DNA from 3 places in the Spirillospora sp. NPDC048819 genome. Region 2 is predicted to be linked to each of the others. Evidence: riboswitches for the same ligand, from Rfam matches in the RefSeq annotation. Region 2 holds a riboswitch; each other region holds the start of a gene.
The links. Region 2 has a riboswitch for cobalamin ahead of AB0C35_RS16515 (ribonucleoside-diphosphate reductase subunit alpha). Riboswitches for the same ligand answer to the same signal wherever they lie in the genome.
Positions count from the first base shown of each region.

Region 1 (6,561 bases), on a different contig from region 2:
CACCGACCACCCGAAAAGCCCACGCCCAGGTTCGACACCACCGCGACCACCCGAAACGCCCACAACCAGGTGCGCACCACCGACCACCCGAAGCGCCCACGCCCCGGCTCGGTGGTCACGGTCTTGGACCGGTGCCCGTTACGGACATTCCCGCCACCATCGCCCGTCCGTGCGTGGCGGTCGCGGCCCAGGTGGTCGGTGATCTCACCCTCCAGCGCCGACTCCAGCACCCGCTTGGTCAGCTGCTGCAGCAGCCCGCCCTCTCCGGTCAACTCCAGACCCTGCTCACGGGCCTGGGCCACCAGCCGGCCGACCAGCTCCTGGTCGACTCCGGCCGTCTCCGTGGTCGGGTTGTCGGACTCGGCCACCGCGGCCTCCATGCTCGCTTCGGTTGTCATATGTCACTCCTTGATCAGGAATTACACCGAAAACCGAAGAACGCCGGGGTGGGTTCACGTGTGCGTGGCGTTTCGGGAGGGTTGAAATGGGTGTGTAAGGATCGGGTGAAACGGTGACTTGGGAGGTCGTTGTGCGTCTTGGTGTTCTGCTGGTCGAACGAGGCGGGGCGGATGCGCTCGGCAAGCTGACGGAGGAGGTGCGGCGCGCTGCGGACGACGGTTTCTCCTCGGCGTGGATGTCGCAGATATTCGGGGTGGACGCGCAGTCCGCGCTGGCGGTGGCCGGAAGCGGGGTGCCGGGCATCGAGCTGGGGACCGCGGTGGTGCCGACGTATCCGCGGCATCCGGCCGTGATGGCGCAGCAGGCGAGGACGACCGCGCTGGCGCTTCAGGGGCGGTTCACGCTGGGCATCGGGCTGTCGCACAAGATCGTCATCGAGGACATGTACGGGTACGACTTCGGTCGGCCGCTGCGCCACATGGACGAGTACCTGTCGGTTCTGTTGCCCTTGCTGGCCGGGGAGAACGCGTCGTTCAAGGGTGAGACCGTGCAGGGCAACGTCGGGCTGAGCGTCCCGAACGAGGGGCGGGTGCCCGTGCTCCTCGCGGCGCTGGGGCCCAAGATGCTCAAGCTGGCGGCGGAGCGGACGGACGGGACGGTGCTGTGGATGACCGGTCCCGTCACCATCCGCGAGCACATCGCGCCGACCATCACGACGGCGGCCAAGGCGGCGGGGCGGCCGGAGCCACGGATTGTGTGCGTCCTGCCTGTGTGCGTCACTGACGATCCCGAGCGCGCGCGGGAGCAGGCGGGCGAGACGTTCGAGATGTACGGGATGTTGCCGTCCTACAGGGCGATGATGGACCGCGAAGGGGTGGACGGCCCTGCGGACTTGGCCGTTGTCGGGGACGAGGACACGGTCGCGGCGAAACTGGAGGCGTTGTCCGAGGCGGGCGCGACCGATTTCGTCGCCGCGGAGTTCGTGCCGGGAGAGAGCCGCGGGCGGACCAGGGAGTTCCTCAAGTCCTACATGGCGAGATGAGTTCGTAGAGGTTGCCGCTGGCGTCGGAGAAGTAGACCCCGCGGCCGCCGTGCGGATGGGCGTGGTCGATTCGTCCGTTGTCGGCGTGGGCGGGTCCGTCGCCGTAGGGGATCTCGCGGGCGTCCATGCGTTCGACGGCCGTGTCGAAGGTGACGGCGTCGACGTCGAAGGCGAGATGGTGGCCCTGCGGGTGTGCGACGGTCAGGAAGTCGAGGGTGAGCGCCTCGTTCACCCGGATCGGGACGAAATGCCGCGCGTGCGGGTGCGGGCCGGTGTACTCCAGGCCCATGACGGCGGCGAAGAAGCGGGCGGCCTCGTCGTTGTCGGCGGCCGTCACGACGGTGTGGTCGAGCGTGATCGTCACTCGGTGGTTCCTTCCTTGAGGGCGCCGTGCAGGAAGACGTCCAGGTAAACCTCTGCGGGCGGCGGCGTCGCGGGCCCGGCGGGGGGACGGGACCGCGCGAAGACCAGGGCCATGAACAGGTCCGCCAGCTGATCGGCGGGCAGGCGCAGCCGGTCGCGTTCGGGCTCGAACAGCGCGGCCAGCGCGTCGCGGGTCTGGTTCATCGCGATGTCGCGGTCCACGTCGGCGTCGGCGGGTCCGCCGCCGGGGTGGGGGGCGCGCCCGTCGCGGACGGGTGGGCGCCGGCCTGGACGGCCGGTGGCGTGGAGGGCGCCGATGACCGTGCCCATGCGGGCGAGGTAGGCCTCGATCGCGTCGCTCGCCTCGGCCAGGCGGGCGGTCAGCGGCCGGTCCAGCGGGATCGCCGCGATCTCGTCCAGGACGTGGTCGGCGCGCAGCGCCTCGGTGACGCACGCGTCCAGCAGTTCGTCCTTGCCGGTGAACACGCGGAAGATCGTCGCTTCGCCGATGCCCGCGGCACGGGCGATCTGGCCGGTGGTGACGGCCGCGCCGTGTTCGGCGACCAGCGGCAACGCGGTGCGGATGATCATTTCGCGGCGTTCCCGCGGGGTCATTCCCGGGGCGCGGCGGCGGCTCTTGTCGGGCACATCCGCCACGGTACGGAGTGAGTGGTCACTCCGTCAAGATCGGAGTGTGTGCTCACTCCGATGAGGGGACAGGTCCGGATTCGGCGCCTGATACCGTTGCGATGCTGCGCGTCTGGAGCGAAGTCCGGTGTGAATCCGGCGCTGTCCCGCAACTGTGGTGCCCCTCTCGAAGTGGCCGAGCCAGGTCGCCTCCTCGCGCGCCGACGATTCTCGACCTCGTGGAAGGGCGATCCGTCATGGATGAGCGGGCCGCGGCTTCCCTGGACCCCAGGAGGCTCCTGTGAGACCCGTACGTACTTTCGGCGCGATGATGGCGATCGTCGCCGTCACGTTCACGGCCGGATGCGGCGGCGACGGCAAGACCGGCGATGCGGCGTCAGGCCCGAAGGCCGCCGTCACCGTCCAGGCCGCCAACGGCGCGGTGACCGTCCCGGCCAGGCCCGAGCGGATCGTGTCGCTCTCCCCCACTCACACCGAGACGCTCTTCGCCATCGGCGCGGGACCGCAGGTGGTGGCCGTGGACGACTACTCCAACCACCCGCCGAACGCGCCCCAGACGAAGCTGTCGGGGTTCAAGCCGAACGCCGAGGCGGTCATCGCGTACAAGCCCGACCTCGTCGTCGTGTCCGACGACCTGAACGGCATCGTCAAGGCGCTGGAGAAGGTCAAGATCCCCGTCCTGCTGGAGCCCGCGCCGACCAAGCTGGACGAGGCCTACGACGAGATCAACGACCTCGGGCTGGCCACCGGCCATGCAGCCGAGGCCAAGAAGCTCACCGACGACATGCGGGCGAGGATCCAGCAGACGGTCGCCGCGTCCTCCAAGGCGAAGGGCCTCAGCTACTACCACGAGCTCGACAACCAGCTGCACTCCGTGACGTCCAGGACGTTCGTCGGCCAGGTGTACGGGCTGTTCGGCCTCCGCAACATCGCCGACGGGGCGGACAAGGCCAGCGGCGAGTACCCGCAGCTGTCGCGCGAGTACCTCCTCAAGCAGGACCCCGACCTGATCTTCCTGGCCGACACCAAGTGCTGCGGCCAGAACGCCGCGACGCTCGCCGAGCGCCCCGGCTGGTCGGACCTGGACGCGGTCAAGCACAAGGGCGTGGTCGAACTCGACGACGACATCGCCTCCCGCTGGGGCCCCCGCCTGCCCGAGTTCGTCAAGGCGATCGGTGACGCGGTGCAGAAGGTCCAGTGATCACTGTCCTGATGGACGCCCGCCCATGAGCGCCCAGTCCCGCCGGGGCCACCGGTCCCCGGACGTCCCGGCCGACGTGCACGACCCGGCCGGGACGTCCCCGGACGTCAAGGGGGACGCACAGGACGTCGCCGGGACGTCCGGAGACGTCCGGCCCGCGTGCGAGGGCGGACCCGCCGCCCCGTCGGTGGCGGACGCAGACGAGCATGAGCCCGCCTCCCATGAGCGTCGCGGACGCCCAGCGTCAGCGGACGCGGATGGGCACGGCGGCATGGGCGAACGTCACGGGCGTCCAACGGAATCGGGCTCGGGTCTCCGGCGAGGGTGGGGCGTGATGCTGCGGAAGCCGTTGCCGGAGCCGGCGGGGCAGGCCAAGTTGCGGCCGCTGTCGCTCGGGCTGGCGATCCTGCTGCTGGCCGGGACTCTCCTGGCCGGGGTGCTGGTGGGGGCGGCGGGGCTGCCCGTCGGCGGGGTGCTGCTGGCGCTGGCCGACCGGGTCCCGTTCGTGCACATCGACTCTGGGCTCAGTGTCATCGACGAGAACGTCCTGTTCGAGTTGCGGGTGCCGAGGGCGCTGATGGCGGCGCTGGTCGGCGGGATGCTCGCCATGGCGGGCGCCGGCTATCAGGGCGTGTTCCGCAATCCGCTCGCCGATCCGTATCTGCTTGGCGCCGCGGCGGGCGCCGGGGTCGGCGCGACGATGGTGATCGTGCTGCTGCCGGGCGACCCGGGGTACGCGGTGCCGCTCGCCGCGTTCGCGGGCGCGATCGGCGGCGTGTTCATGGCGTACGCGCTGGGCAACACGGCGGGACGCGGGAACGGCGCCGCGACGCTGGTGCTGGCCGGAGTCGCGGTGTCGTCGTTCCTGGCGGCGATCCAGACGTTCCTGCAGCAGCTGAAGGCGGAGGAGCTGCAGCGGATCTTCTCCTGGCTGCTCGGCGGGGTCGGGGCGGCCGACTGGAACCAGCTCGCGCTGATCGCCCCGTACTCCCTGGTGTCGACGGTGATCCTGCTCGCGCACGGCCGGCTGCTGGACGTGCTGAGCGTCGGGGACGAGGAGGCGGCGTCGCTCGGCCTGTCCGCGGCGCGGGTGCGGCTGACGGTGCTGGTCGCGGCGTCGCTGGCGACGGCGTGCGCGGTCGCGGTGAGCGGGCTGATCGGGTTCGTCGGGATCGTGGTGCCGCATGTGGTGCGGCGGCTGGCGGGCGGCTCGTACCGGATCGTGCTGCCGCTGTCGCTGCTGGGCGGCGCGGCGTTCCTGGAGGTGGCGGACCTGGTGGCGCGGACGGTGATCGAGCCGGGAGAGATTCCGCTCGGGGTGGTGACGGCGTTCGTCGGCGGGCCGTTCTTCGTCGCGGTGCTGCGCGCGAGCCGCAGGCAGGTGGACACGTGACGGTTCTGGTGCGGGGCCTGGACGTGGCGCTGGGCGGACGGCCCGTCCTGAAGGGCGTGTCGCTGGACGTCCCGGCCGGGTCGTGGACGGCGATCATCGGGCCGAACGGGGCGGGGAAGTCGACGCTGCTGCGCGCGGTCCTGGGGCTGGTGCCGTCGCACGGCGAGATCACCGTGGCGGGCGTGGACCTGGGGACGCTGAAGCCGAGACAGCGGGCCCGGTTGATCGCCTATGCGCCGCAGAGCCCGAACCTTCCGGTGGGGATGACGGTGTTCGACTACACGCTCCTCGGAAGGTCGCCGTACATCCCGCACCTGGGCCGGGAGAGCGCGCGGGACCGGTCCATCACCGCGGAGGTCCTCGACCGGCTGGACCTCACCGCCTTCGCGACCCGTCCGCTGGACCATCTTTCCGGCGGTGAGCGGCAGCGGGTGGTGCTGGCGCGGGCGCTGGCGCAGCAGACGCCGGTGCTGCTGCTGGACGAGCCGACCACGGCGCTCGACATCGGCCACCAGCAGCAGGTGATGGAGCTGGTCGACCAGTTGCGGCTGTCGGACGAGCTGACCGTGGTGACGACGATCCACGATCTGACGCTGGCGGGGCAGTACGCCGACGGCCTGGTCCTCATCTCCGGCGGACGGGTCGCCGCCGCCGGAGAACCCGCACGGGTCCTCACCCGTTCCGCCGTCGAGGCGCACTTCGACGCGCGGGTGCACGTCACCACCGGCCCCGGCGGCCGGCCGATCCTGTCGTTGGAGCGTCCTTGAGAATCGAGACGGTGTGGCGTGAGGAGGACGGGGCGCGCCTCGCCTCGACCGTGTGGCGGGCGGGACCCGGGCACCGGATGATCTCGTCCGCGATGCTGGGCGGCGGGATCGGCCCCGCCGGGTGGGTACTGAACGCGCAGGTCGCGGGCGGCTACTCGCGCACCGACCCGGTCGTCCACCTGAAGGAGCTCGCCGGGTCGTACGGCCTGGACGGGCCGGGTGTCGGGATGCTCACCGCCGCGTCGGTGTCCCGCACCATGCGGCGGGACGACGGGGGCGTGAGCGTCTCGGCGACGGTGGGGCTGCGGGTCCCGACGTGGGCCGCCTCTCCCGCCGGGACGCCCGATCCCGAACTCGCCCCGATCCGCCTGGACGGGGCCTCCCCGCCCGCGTGGACCCCGGGGACAGTGAACATCGTCGTCGCCGTGCCCGTCCCGTTGAGCGACGCGGCGCTGGTGAACGCGGTCGTCACCGTGACCGAGGCCAAGACCCAGGCGCTCCTCGAAGCGGGATATCCGTGCACGGGCACCGCGTCCGACGCCGTCTGCGTCGCGGCGGCGGGCGGCGGAGCGGCGGAGCCGTTCGCGGGCCCCCGCTCCACGTGGGGCGCCAGGATCGCCCGCGCCGTGCACGCCGCCGTCCATGCCGGCGCCCTCGACTACACCGCCTACCTGGAGACCCGGAACCCGAACGGGGACCGGCCGAGTACAGCCGGCGGCTCCTGACACCGGCCACCGGCCAGGCGGTC
Region 1 is NZ_JBEZGN010000038.1:53,925-60,485, forward strand. Features, by position in the region: partial or broken gene AB0C35_RS36725 (transposase) at 102-317, opposite strand; gene AB0C35_RS36730 (LLM class F420-dependent oxidoreductase) at 530-1,441, shown strand; gene AB0C35_RS36735 (VOC family protein) at 1,419-1,805, opposite strand; gene AB0C35_RS36740 (TetR/AcrR family transcriptional regulator) at 1,802-2,452, opposite strand; cobalamin riboswitch at 2,535-2,657, shown strand; gene AB0C35_RS36745 (ABC transporter substrate-binding protein) at 2,733-3,653, shown strand; gene AB0C35_RS36750 (iron ABC transporter permease) at 3,988-5,046, shown strand; gene AB0C35_RS36755 (ABC transporter ATP-binding protein) at 5,043-5,813, shown strand; gene AB0C35_RS36760 (adenosylcobinamide amidohydrolase) at 5,816-6,538, shown strand.
Region 1: linked by a shared signal. The riboswitch ahead of AB0C35_RS36745 (ABC transporter substrate-binding protein) and the one ahead of AB0C35_RS16515 (ribonucleoside-diphosphate reductase subunit alpha) in region 2 are both predicted to bind cobalamin.

Region 2 (6,561 bases):
CGACGTATTCGAGGTAGGCGCGCATGTCGTCCGCGCTCATGCCGGGCAGGCCGTCGCCGCACAGGTCATGGGCGAACGCGAGTTCCGCCTGGACGGCCTCTTCCACCATGCGGGTGACCTGGTCGGTCAGGTCGGCGTCGAACAGTTCGGGTTCCTCGGCGCGGACGGTGTCCACCACGGAGAACGCGAACTCCATGTGCATGCTCTCGTCCCGGAAGACCCAGTTGGTTCCGGAGGCGAGACCGTTCAGGAGGCCGCGGGAGCGGAGCCAGTACACGTAGGCGAAGGCGCCGTAGAAGAACAGGCCCTCGATGCACGCGGCGAAGCAGATGAGGTTGAGCAGGAACGCCCGGCGGTCGGCGGCGGTCCTGAGTTCGTCCAGGGAGCCGAGCGAGTCGATCCAGCGGAAGCAGAACTCCGCCTTGGAGCGGATCGACGGGATGTGCTCGATCGCCGCGAACGCCTTGACCCGCTCGTCCTGATCGGGCAGATAGGTGTCCAGGAGGGTCAGGTAGAACTGGACGTGGACGGCCTCCTCGAACAGCTGCCGCGACAGGTAGAGCCGGGCCTCCGGGGCGTTCACATGCTTGTAGAGGTTGAGCACCAGGTTGTTCGCCACGATCGAGTCGCCGGTGGCGAAGAACGCGACCAGGCGGTTGACGAGGTGGACTTCGGCGGGCGTGAGGCGCGCGAGGTCCACCAGGTCGGACGCGAGGTCGACCTCCTCGACCGTCCACGTGTTGCGGATCGCGGCGCGGTAGCGCTCGTAGAAGTCGGGGTAGCGCATGGGCCGCAGGGTCAGGTCCATGCCGGGGTCGAGCAGCATGCTGTTTCCTTCTCTTCGCGTTCCTTCTGTTCGCGCGCTCACTGGCACGCCTCACAGGTCTCGGGGTTCTCCAGAGAGCACGCCGCCGCAGTGGACTGGGTAGCCGTGGTCTGGGTGGCCGTGGTTTGGGTGCCCGTGGTTTGGGTGCCCGTGGTTTGGGTGACGGTCGTCTGCGCGATCCGGGTGGCCGGGCGGGAGCGCAGGTAGTAGGTCGTCTTGAGGCCGCGCCGCCACGCGTAGGCGTACATCGAGGAGAGCTTGCCGATGGTCGGCGTCTCCATGAACAGGTTCAGCGAGTGGGACTGGTCGATGTACGGGGTGCGGGCGGCGGCGAGGTCGATCAGCGCCTTCTGCGGCAGTTCCCAGGCCGTCCGGTACAGGGTCCGCATCTCCTCGGGGAGGCCGGCGATGCCCTGGACGGAGCCGTTCGCCTTCTTGATCGCCTCGCGGACCGGCGGCGTCCAGCGGCCGAGCGACTTCAGGTCGTCCACCAGGTAGCCGTTGATCTGCAGGAACTCCCCGGACAGCGTCTCGCGCTTGAACAGGTTGGACACCTGCGGCTCGATGCACTCGAAGCAGCCCGCGATCGACGCGATCGTCGCGGTCGGCGCGATCGCGATCAGCAGCGAGTTGCGGAGCCCGACCTCGGCGACGCGGGCCCGCAGCCGCTCCCACTCGGCGGGACGCGACGGCGCCGCGTCCGGGAAATGGTCCAGGTGGAGCTGGCCGCGGGCCGTGCGCGTCCGGTCGTAGGCGGGCAGCGGTCCGTGCGCGGCGGCCAGGTCGGCGGACGCACCGTAGGCGGCCAGCGCGATCTCCTCGGAGATGCGCGTCGACAGCTCGCGGGCCTCCGGCGAGTCGAACGGCAGGCGGAGCGTGAAGAACACGTCGGCCAGGCCCATCACGCCCAGGCCGATCGGCCGCCACTTGCCGTTCGCCGCCTCCGCCTCTGGCGTCGGGTAGTAGCCGCGGTCGATGGTGCGGTCCAGGAACCGCACGGCGGTGCGGACGGTGGCGCGGAGCCGCTCCCAGTCCACGCCGGACGGGCCGACGTGCGCGGCGAGGTTCACCGACCCGAGGTTGCACACGGCCGCCTCACCGTCGCTGGTCACCTCCAGGATCTCCGTGCACAGGTTGGAGAGGTGGACGGTCTGGCCCGGTTCGGCGGTCTGGTTGCAGGCGCGGTTGGCGGCGTCCTTGAACGTCATCCAGCCGTTGCCCGTCTCGGCGAGCGTCCGCATCATCCGCCCGTACAGCTTGCGGGCCGGGATCTGCCGGACGTACCGGCCTTCCCTCTCGGCCGCCCGGTACGCCTCGTCGAACGCGTCGCCCCACAGGTCGGCCAGCTCGGGGACCTCCTTCGGGTCGAACAGCGACCATGTCGCGTCGTCCTCGACGCGGCGCATGAACTCGTCCGGGATCCAGTTGGCGAGGTTGAGGTTGTGGGCGCGGCGCGCGTCCTCGCCGGTGTTGTCGCGCAGCTCCAGGAACTCCTCGACGTCGGCGTGCCACGGCTCCAGGTACACGCACGCCGCGCCCTTGCGGCGCCCGCCCTGGTTGACGGCCGCGACGGACGAGTCGAGCGTGCGCAGCCACGGGACGATCCCGTTCGAGTGCCCGTTGGTGCCGCGGATCAGCGAGCCCCGCGACCGGACCTTCGTCCAGGAGATCCCGATGCCTCCCGCGTACTTGCTGAGCCGCGCGACCTGCCCGTACCGCTCGTAGATCGACTCCAGCTCGTCGCGCGGCGAGTCGAGCAGGAAGCAGGACGACAGCTGGGGGCGGCGGGCCGCGGAGTTGAACAGCGTCGGCGAGCTCGGCAGGTACGACAGCGTGCTGAGCAGGCCGTACAGCTCGGCGGCGTCGTCCACGGTGTCGGCGAGGCCGCACGCCACGCGCAGGAGGAAGTGCTGGGGGCGTTCGAGGACGAGCCGTGTCCGCGGATGCCTCAGCAGGTACCGGTCGTAGAGGGTGCGGAGCCCGAAGTACTCGAAGCGGTCGTCGGCCGCCTCGTCGACGAGGGCGTTGAGCGCCGGCGCGTTGGCGGCGGCGAACGCGGCCGGGGCGTCGGCCAGGAGACCCTCCCGGTGTGCGGCGGCGACCGACTCGGCGAACGTGCGGACGCCGGCGGCGGCCGCCTCGTCCCGGATCCGGGTGCCGAGCAGCCGCGCGGCGACCCGGGAGTAGCCGGGTTCGGCGGGCACCAGCGCGGCGGCCTCACCGATCGCGAGGTCCCGCAGCGCCGCCGCGTCCATCCCGCCGGCGGCGCGGACGGCGGCCAGCACCCGTCCCGCCTCGGCGCCCGGTACCCCGTCGCAGGCCGCCTCGACCTCGGCGGCGATCCCGGTGAACGGCGCCGCCGCCGGCGGCGCGGCCAGGTCCTGTGTCACGTGCTTCTCCCCTCGCAAGCCGCCTCGCGGAGGCATGCGAACGGGACGCGGGCGCCACCCGCCAGGGCACGCCGCGCTCCGTCCCCGGCCCACCCGCGAGGCCTGGACGTGTTGGTCCGGAACGCGTCCCGGACGCCGTGCCGGCAGGTCTTCGGACTCGCGGGCGCCGCCTCCTCCGAGGCGTCCTACTGGCCGTCGCTTCCCGGGCCCGCGCGGGCCCAGTGCTTCATGACGGCGGTCGTTCCCGCTCACCGCTGCGGGGCAGTCCCGGACTCGCACCGGGTTCCCTCTCGCGTCGCCCCCGCCGCGAAACGGCGGGGGCGAACCAGCACGGGATTGAACCCTACATCTAGATGACGATCTTTGTGCAACCCCAAGATGTTGGGCGTGTCTGAAAGGACCGGCAGGGCCGGATGCGGGGACGGCGACCCGGGTGGGAGGATGGTCTCGCCATGTCCCCGCATGCCCCAAACTCCGTTCTGCGAACCGCCCGCGCGGTGGTGTTCGCCACCGTGTGCGTCACGCTTGCGATCACCGGGCACGTGCTCGCGTCGGGGACGGTTCCGGCCTGGGCGGCGGTCGCGGGGTTCTGCGCCGTGCTGGGCGTGGCCTTCATGCTCGTGGGCCACGAACGCTCCCTCGCGACGATCCTCGGCGGCCTCCTCGGCGGCCAGTTCGCTCTGCACACCCTGTTCACGGCCGCGTCCGAGCCGATCCTTCAGCACTCGCCGGAGATGCACGCGGCGATGGGCGGGGTGACGCCGGCCGGTCAGGACGTCATGGTGCCGGTCGTGCACGGCACGGGCGGCACGACGATGACGCTCGCGCACACCGTGGCCGCGCTGGTGGCGGCGTGGTGGCTGCGACGCGGCGAGCGGGCCGCGTGGTCGCTGGCCCGGCGGGTCGCCGCGGCGGCGGACCGTCCGGTCCGGCTCCTGATCGCGCTCCTCACCGTTGAACCCGCGGCGCCTCCGCGGCGTACCCCCGTGGTACCGGCGGCTGCCGCCGTGATGGCCGTCGGCCGTGTGCTGCGGCACCAGGTCGTCCGGCGGGGTCCCCCGCCGCGTTCGAGGGCGCTCGCCCGCATCTGAGGCGAGCGCCGTACGTCACCGGACGCCGATCCAGCGGCGTTTCCGGATTTTCCGTACGACTCGAACGGAGTTCCGCCATGTCCTTTGTTCCGCATGCCCGCAGGGTCGGCGCGGTCGCGTCCCTGTCCGCCATATCCGTGCTCGCGCTGGCGACGGCCGCGTCCGCGCACGTCACCGCCAACCCGAAGACCGCCGAGCAGGGCTCGTACGCCAAGGTGGCGTTCCGGGTGCCGAACGAGCGCGACAACGCGTCCACCACGAAGGTCGTGGTGCACCTGCCGGTCGAGCACCCGCTGTCGTCGGTGTCGGTCCGTCCGGTCCCCGGCTGGACGGTGAAGGTGGAGAAGTCGAAGCTCCCGGAGCCGATCAAGACGCACGGCGGCGAGCTGACCGAGGCCGTCACCAAGATCACCTGGTCGGGCGGGGGCATCGAACCCGGCCAGTTCGAGGAGTTCGACGTCTCGATGGGGCGGCTGCCGACCGACACCGACCAGATGGTCTTCAAGGCCGACCAGACGTACTCCAACGGCGAGGTCGTCAAGTGGGCGGAGGAGCCGCCGGCCGAGGGCGCGGAGGAGCCCGAGCACCCCGCACCGGTCCTCAAGCTCACCCCGGAGGGCGGCACGGAGACGGCCGGGCTGACCGCCCAGACCAAGCCCGGCGAGAAGGCGGCGGCGTCCGCCGATGACGGGACGGCCCGGCTGCTCGGCGGCATCGGCATCGCCGCCGGCGTGGTCGGCATCGGCATCGGCGGACTCGGCCTGACCCGCGCCCGGAGCCGGGCATGACCCACCTCGAAAGGAATGCTGAGATGCGCACCTTCACGCGCCCCGTCATGAACGCCCTGAGGCGGATCGCGGCGGGCACGGCCGCCGTGGGGATGGTCCTGGCGATGTCCGCGTCCCCGGCGTCCGCGCACACCGCCCTGACGTCGGCGGACCCGGAGGCGGACTCGACGGTCAAGGCGCCGTCCCAGATCGTCCTGACGTACTCGGAGCCGGTGCGGCTGCCCCGGGTGCTCGTGACGGACGCGTCCGACAAGCAGGTCCAGTCGGGGGAGCCCCGCGCGGTCGACAACAAGGTCACACAGCCGCTCGGTGGGACACTGCCCAACGGCGAGTACACGGTGGCCTGGCGTGTCGTGTCCGCGGACGGCCATCCGGTGCAGGAGAGCTACACGTTCACCGTGAAGGGCTCGCCCGCCGGGGCGCCGGCTGACGCGCCCGCCGGCTCGCCCAGTGCCGCCGCCCAGCCCCCGGCCGCGTCCCCCGAGTCCTCCCCGGCGAACGCCACGTCCGCCGAGGATTCGGGCACCTCGTCGGGCTGGCTGTGGATCGGCCTGATCGGCCTCGTCATCGCGGGGGCCGCCGGCGCCGTCGCCTGGTTCCGCCGCTCCCCGGCCCCCAAGGGTTGATCATTTCGCTACCGGTCGGGTGATTACAGGATTACTGTGATTACCCGACCGGTTTCGCATACCTGGGGGCCCGAATGATCGTCGAGTACATCCGCTACCGCATTGACCCGCCGGCCACCGAAGACTTCGAAGCCGCCTACGCGCGGGCGTCCGCCTCGCTCGCCGCCGCACCCCAGTGCGTGGACTACGAACTGTCCCGGTGCGTCGAGGAGCCTTCCGTCTACATTCTGCGCATCGGCTGGACGTCCGCCGACGACCACATGAAGGGCTTCCGGGGCGGCGAGCACTTCCCCGCGTTCTTCGCCGAGATCAAGCCGTACGTCCAGGCCATCGAGGAGATGCGGCACTACGAGCGGACGTCGGTGCGAGGCGCGGGCTCGTCCGTCCCGACGATGTACGCGTGGGCGGGCGGCGGCGAGGCGCTCGAACGGCTCACCGAGGTGTTCTACACCAACGTGCTGAAGGACGACCTGCTCAGGCCGCTGTTCGAGCACATGGCCCCGGACCATCCGAAGTGGGTCGCGATCTGGCTGGGCGAGGTCTTCCGCGGCCCCGAGCGCTACAGCGGTGAGCGCGGCGGCTACCGCAGCATGATCGGGCACCATCTCGGCAGGGCCATCACCGAGCCGCAGCGGCGCCGCTGGGTCTCCCTTCTCATGGACGCCGCGGACGAGGTCGGCCTCCCGGACGACCCCGAGTTCCGGGCCGCGTTCACGTCCTACATCGAGTGGGGCACCCGCATCGCCCTCGCCAACTCCCAGCCGGACGCGAAGCCGCCGCTGCAGGCCCCGATGCCGCACTGGGACTGGGGCGTGGCCCCGCCCTACATTCCTGCCGCCG
Region 2 is NZ_JBEZGN010000010.1:106,780-113,340, forward strand. Features, by position in the region: gene AB0C35_RS16510 (ribonucleotide-diphosphate reductase subunit beta) at 1-826, opposite strand, end outside; gene AB0C35_RS16515 (ribonucleoside-diphosphate reductase subunit alpha) at 865-3,216, opposite strand; cobalamin riboswitch at 3,341-3,561, opposite strand; gene AB0C35_RS16520 (MFS transporter) at 3,669-4,307, shown strand; gene AB0C35_RS16525 (YcnI family protein) at 4,385-5,095, shown strand; gene AB0C35_RS16530 (copper resistance CopC family protein) at 5,119-5,721, shown strand; gene AB0C35_RS16535 (antibiotic biosynthesis monooxygenase) at 5,796-6,561, shown strand, end outside.

Region 3 (6,561 bases), on a different contig from region 2:
GAGCATGGCCAAGAACGGTGAACTGCGGGAGTTCCTGCGCACTCGGCGGGCGCGCGTGCAGCCTGAGGACGTGGGCATCGAGACCGGCGGCCGGCGCCGCGTCCCGGGCCTGCGGCGCGAGGAGGTCGCGATGCTGGCCGGCGTGAGCCTCGACTACTACGCCCGCCTTGAGCAGGGCCGCCGGCACCTGCAGCCGTCCGATCAGGTGCTGGACGCGATCGCCCGCGCGCTGCGGCTGGCCGAGGTCGAGCGGCTGTACCTCCACAACCTCGTCCGGTCGACCGTGGTGCCCAAGCCCGACGATCTGCGGCTCGCGCCCCTCGACGCGGGCATGCGGCTGATGCTCGACAGCCTCAAGTTCCCAGCGATCGTCGTCGACTCGCGCGGAGACGTCCACGCGATGAACCGCATGGGGCGAGCACTGCTGGTGGGACTGGAACCGATGCCGTCCGCGGCGGCGAGCCACCCGCGCTGGCTGTTCCTGCAGCCGTCGGCGCGCTATCTCCTGACCGACTGGGAGATGAACGCGCGCGTGAGCGTCGGGGTGCTGCGGGAGGCTGCGGGCCGCTACCCGCGCGACAGGCGACTGCACGCGCTGATCGGTGAACTGTCCGTCGCCAGTCCCGAGTTCCGCAACTGGTGGGCCGAGCACGATGTCGACGTGCGCTGCCGCGGCCCCAAGCGATTCCACCACCCCGTCGTCGGCGACCTCGTCATGCACGTTGAGGCGCTGCAACTCCAGGACGGGGAGCGCTGGCTCTACACCTATGCGGTGGAACCCGGATCGCATTCCGCGGAGGCGCTCCGGTTGCTCGGCACGTGGGCCGCGACGCAGGACGCCGAGGAAACGGACGACCAGGCCGAACTCCCGCGTTCCCCCCTCCACGCGTCCAACGAGTAGCGGCAGCGCCGCCGACGGCGCCCCACCCGGGACCCGTGCTTTGAGCGGATGTCAGGGGCGGTGGGACGTGTTGAGGCGGGCGGCCTGGCGGGTCAGGTGGGCGCGTTCGGCGAGGTTGGGGGCCTGCTGGGCCGCTTCGGCGTACAGGCGGGCCGCCGTCGTCAGGTTGCCGTCGCGTTCGTGGAGGTAGGCCGCCACCGCGGTGTGGCGGGGCAGCGAGTCGTCCAGGGACGCCAGCGCCGCCAGGCCGGCGCGGGGGCCGTCGGCTTCTCCTACGGCCACCGCGCGGTTGAGGCGGACGACCGGGCTGTCCGTCAGGCGCACGAGTTCGTCGTACCACTCGACGATCTGTACCCAGTCGGTCTCCTCGGCGGCCGGCGCGTCGGCGTGGAGCGCCGCGATGGCGGCCTGGGCCTGGTATTCGCCCAGGCGGTCACGGGCGAGGGCCGCCTGCAGGATGCCGATGCCCTCGGCGATCGACTCGGTGTCCCACCGGCGGCGGTCCTGCTCGGCGAGCGGCACCAGGCTGCCGTCGGACGCGGTTCGGGCGGCGCGCCGGGCATGGTGGAGCAGCATGAGAGCGAGCAGGCCCGCCACCTCGGGGTGGTCGATCGCGGCGGCGAGCTGCCGGGTGAGGCGGATGGCCTCGGCGGCCATGTCCACGTCGCCGGAGTAGCCCTCGTTGAAGACGAGGTAGAGGACGCGCAGGACGGTCGCGACGTCGCCGGGCTGGTCGAACCGGACGCCGGAGACGGTGCGCTTGGCACGGCTGATGCGCTGCGCCATGGTCGCCTCGGGCACCAGGTAGGCCTGGGCGATCTGGCGGGTGGTCAGGCCGCCGACGGCGCGCAGCGTGAGCGCGACCGCGGACGACGGCGTCAGCGACGGGTGGGCGCACAGGAAGTAGAGCCGGAGCGTGTCGTCGCGCTCGGGTGCGGGGCCGGGCGGCGGCTCCTCGTCGGCGATGTCCTCACGCCGGCGGCGGGCCGCGTCCGCCCGGGCCGCGTCGAGGAACTTGCGCCAGGCCACGGTGACCAGCCAGCCCTTGGGATCGCGCGGCAGGTCGTCGGGCCAGACGCGGATCGCCTCGACCAGCGCGTCCTGGACGGCGTCCTCGGCCGCGGCGAAGTCGGCTCCGCGGCGGATGAGGATCGCCAGGACGTTCGGCGTGAGGCTCCGGAGCAGGACGTCGTTCACCCGAGATGACACTCCGTGATATCCGGCTGCGCGGTCAGGAGCGGCCGGACCTCCAGCCACTCGTGGACCGGCTCGCCGCCCGCCCCGGGAGCGGCCGACAGCTCCCCGGCCAGCTCGATCGCGCGCTCGTAACCGTCGACGTCGATCACCGTCCAGCCGGCGATGAGGTCCTTGGTCTCGGCGAACGGGCCGTCGGTGACGGGCGGCCGGCCCTCTCCGTCGTAGCGGACCCACACCCCCTCGGGCGCGAGCGCCCGGCCGTCGACGTACTCGCCGTTCGCCTCCAGGCGGGAGGCGAAGTCCTCCATGTACTTCACGTGGGCCGAGATCTCCTCGGGCGTCCACTTGTCCATCGGCACGTCGTTGACCGAGGCGGGAGCGCCGCGGTAGTGCTTGAGCAGCAGGTACTTGGCCATCGTGATTCTCCTAGGTGCTGGTGCCACTCTCATGCTCGTCCTCACCACGGGGACGGAGCCGGTCACGGATTCTCGACATCGCCGTCCGAACCATTCTGGCTCTCCCGGACGAGCCGCCTCGAGTTCCACGCGTGGCGCGGAGTCAGGATTCTTCGGGGTCGCGGCCTACGGCGTGGCGGCCACCGTCCACGGGGAGGACGGCGCCGTTGACGAAGCTCGCCTCGTCCGAGAGCAGGTAGGCGACGGCGGCGGCCACCTCGTCCGGGCGGCCCACCCTGCCGACCGGGTGCAGCAGGCGCATCTCGTTCTCGATGCGCGCCGCCTCGTCCGGGGTCCGGCCTTCGAGGAAGTTCTCGTAGCGCGCCGTCGTGGTCGCCCCTCTCCTCGTGCGGCTCGTCCGATCTTCCGTGCCGCCGAGCCCGTGTGCCAGGCTGGCGGCGTGATCTTGGTGCGGCGGGTGTGGATGGTCCGGCACGGGCAGAGCGAGTCGAACGCCGGGCTGCCGACGAACGGGCCTGGTGTCTCCCCGCTGACCGCGCGGGGACGTGAGCAGGCGGTGCGGATGGCCGCGGCGTTCACCGGGCCGCCCGCGCTCATCGTCAGTTCGTCGTTCGTCCGGGCGCGTCAGACCGCCCAGGCGACCGCGGAGCGGTTTCCCGGGGTGCCTTACGAGGAGTGGCCCGTCCAGGAGTTCACTTATCTGGGCGAGTTGCACGGGCCGCGGACCACGAACGAGCAACGGCGGCCCTTCGCCGAGGACTACTGGGAACGGAGTGACCCTGATCACGTCAACGGCGGCGGGGAGTCCTTCCGGGCGCTGATCAGGCGCGCCAACGCCTTCCTGGACGGCCTCGCCGAACGTCCGGAGGACGGGCTGATCGCGGTGTTCACTCACGGCCTCTTCATGAAGGCCGTGATGTGGTCGTTGATGACCGGGGTCACCGACCCCGACGCCGCGGCGATGCGGGGCTTTCGTCATTTCAACGGCGCGTGCGACGTCCCGAACTGCGCCGTCGTCGAGTTGTGGCGGCCGAGCGGGCCGTACGGGTTCCGCGTCGTCGGCGGCGGCACGACGCACCTTGCCGAGGCGTCCACCAGCCAGGAGACCGCTCCGTCCGGGCTCCTGGACTAGGCGCGCGGGGCCGGTTCACGGGCGGGCTATAGACTCGGGCCTGCGGACGGTTCACTCGTGCCTCGTGCGGGTTCGGGTGTCGTAAGAGGGAACCCGGTGGGAATCCGGGACTGCCCCGCAGCGGTGAGCGGGAACGACCGCCGTCATCACGCACTGGGCCACGGCGGCCTGGGAAGCGACGGCCAGTAGGACGCCTCGGAGGAGGCGGTGCCCGCGAGTCCGAAGACCTGCCTCCGCCCGCGCACCGGCCGGTGCGCGGTGGGTCTGCGGCCTCGTGGGACGGTCTGCGGCACGGGGTTCGCCGTGCGCATTCCCTTTCGCGGGCCGCTTGTGGCACAGCGAGGGAAGCCGCCATGAACACGACGATCCTCGGATACCCCCGCATCGGGGCGCGCCGGGAGCTGAAGTTCGCCACCGAGGACTACTGGGCGGGACGCGCCGACGCCGACGCGCTCGCGAAGGCCGGCGCCGAACTGCGCGCGTCGGTCTGGACCGAGTTGCGCGACGCCGGGCTGGACGCCGTCCCGTCGAACACGTTCTCGTTCTACGACCAGGTGCTCGACACGAGCGTGCTGGTCGACGCCGTCCCGGACAGGTACCGGCATCTGACCGGGTTCGACCGGTATTTCGCGATGGCGCGCGGCGTCCAGGACGTCCCGCCGCTTGAGATGACCAAGTGGTTCGACACGAACTACCACTACATCGTCCCCGAGCTGGGGCCGGACGCCAGGTTCCGGCTGGCGGAGGGTGCGGCGGCCAAGCCGCTGGCGGAGTACCGGGAGGCCAAGGCGCTCGGTGTCGAGACGCGGCCGGTGCTCGTGGGGCCGCTCACGTATCTGCTGCTGGCCAAGCCCGCGGCGGACGCGCCCGAGGGGTTCCGTCCGCTCGATCTGCTCGACGGGCTCGTCGACGTGTACGCCGAGGTGCTGGAACGCCTGGCCGGGGCCGGGGCGGAGTGGGTGCAGCTGGACGAGCCCGCCCTCGTCGCGGACCGGAGCGAGGAGGAGATCGACGCGCTGGCGCGGGCGTACGCGCGGCTGGGGCGGCTGACGAGCAGGCCGCGGCTGATGGTCGCCGCCTACTTCGGGACGATCGGGGCGGACGCGCTGCGCACCCTGGCCCGCAGCCGCGTCGAGGCGATCGGCCTGGACTTCGCCGCCGGGCCCGGCAATGTCGACGTGCTCGCCTCGGTCGGCGGGCTGCCGCGCAAGACCCTCGTGGCGGGAGTGGTGGACGGCCGCAACGTGTGGCGCGCCGACGAGCGGCGGGCCAGGGCCGTCTGCGCGTCGGTGCTCGGGCTCGTCGACCGGGTCGTGGTGAGCACGTCCTGCTCGCTGCTGCACGTCCCGATCGACTTGGACGCCGAGACGTCGCTGGACACCGGTGTCCGGGAGCGGCTCGCGTTCGCCCGGCAGAAGGTCGCCGAGGTCGTGGCGCTCGGCCGGGCGCTGCGCGAGGACGTCCCCGCCCCGGCCGAACCGGCGCCGGCCGCGGGGATAGACCGGGCCGTCCGGGAACGGCTGGGGTCGATCGGCGACACGCGCCGGGGCGACCGCGCCGCCCGGTTCGCCGCGCAGCGGGACGCGCTGGGGCTGCCGGAACTGGCCACGACGACGATCGGCTCCTTCCCGCAGACCCCCGAGATCCGCCGGGCCCGCGCCGACCGCCGCGCCGGGCGGATCACCGGCGACGCCTACGAGCGGGCGATGAAGGACGAGATCGCCCGCGTCATCGCACTGCAGGAGGACCTCGGGCTGGACGTCCTCGTGCACGGCGAACCCGAGCGCAACGACATGGTGCAGTACTTCGCCGAGCAGCTCGACGGGTACGCCGCGACGGAGCACGGGTGGGTGCAGTCGTACGGGTCGCGGTACGTCCGGCCGCCGATCCTGCACAGCGACGTCGCGCGTCCCCGGCCGATGACGGTGGAGTGGGCGACGTACGCGCAGTCGCTGACGAGCAGGCCGGTCAAGGGGATGCTGACGGGTCCGGTCACCATGCTCGCCTGGTCGTTCGTCCGGGACGACCAGCCGCTCGCCGACACCGCCCGGCAGGTCGCGCTCGCCCTCCGCGACGAGATCGCCGACCTGGAGGCGGCCGGCATCCGGATCATCCAGGTCGACGAACCCGCGCTGCGTGAACTGCTGCCGCTGCGGGACGCCGACCGTCCCGCCTACCTGGACTGGGCGGTCGGCGCGTTCCGCCTCGCGACCTCCGGCGTCGCCGACACCACCCAGATCCACACGCACATGTGCTACTCGGAGTTCGGCGAGATCATCGGGGCGATCGGGGCGCTGGACGCCGACGTCACCAGCGTCGAGGCGGCCCGCTCGCACATGGAGCTGGTCGGCGACCTGCGCGCCGCCGGGTACGAGAACGGCATCGGGCCGGGCGTGTGGGACATCCACTCACCGCGCGTCCCCGGCGCCGGGGAGATGGAGGAGAACCTGCGGCGCGCGCTGCGGGCCGTGGAGCCGGCGCGGCTTTGGGTCAACCCCGACTGCGGGCTGAAGACCCGCGCGTATCCGGAGACGGAGGCGTCGCTGCGGAACCTGGTGACGGCGGCGCGGCGCGTCAGGGACGACGTGGCCGGCTGAGGGTTCCACGTGGTCTGACCGTCCCCCCCGTACGGTCAGACCACGTGGACGTCGTCCAGCGATTCGCAGATCCGGACGATCTGCTCGCACGCCTCGGTGATGTCGGTGACGGGGAGTCCTCCGGTTTCGCCGGAGCGGGCGTGCCAGCGGAACATCGCGTCCTCGCACCACACCTTCAGGTCGCCGTGCCCGGACAGCTCGCAGACGCCGAGTTCCTCCATGGGCGTGAAGCGGTCGATGCCGCGCTGGACGAGCAGCGAGTGAAGGACCTTCGTGGCCTGTCGCTCGTCGCCGGCCCGGCCGTTCCGGCGTCCGCGG
Region 3 is NZ_JBEZGN010000022.1:55,539-62,099, reverse strand. Features, by position in the region: gene AB0C35_RS26805 (helix-turn-helix transcriptional regulator) at 5-901, shown strand; gene AB0C35_RS26800 (DUF6596 domain-containing protein) at 953-2,098, opposite strand; gene AB0C35_RS26795 (YciI family protein) at 2,095-2,514, opposite strand; partial or broken gene AB0C35_RS26790 (SDR family oxidoreductase) at 2,657-2,881, opposite strand; gene AB0C35_RS26785 (histidine phosphatase family protein) at 2,954-3,646, shown strand; cobalamin riboswitch at 3,698-3,896, shown strand; gene metE (5-methyltetrahydropteroyltriglutamate--homocysteine S-methyltransferase) at 4,000-6,243, shown strand; gene AB0C35_RS26775 (ATP-binding protein) at 6,279-6,561, opposite strand, start outside.
Region 3: linked by a shared signal. The riboswitch ahead of metE (5-methyltetrahydropteroyltriglutamate--homocysteine S-methyltransferase) and the one ahead of AB0C35_RS16515 (ribonucleoside-diphosphate reductase subunit alpha) in region 2 are both predicted to bind cobalamin.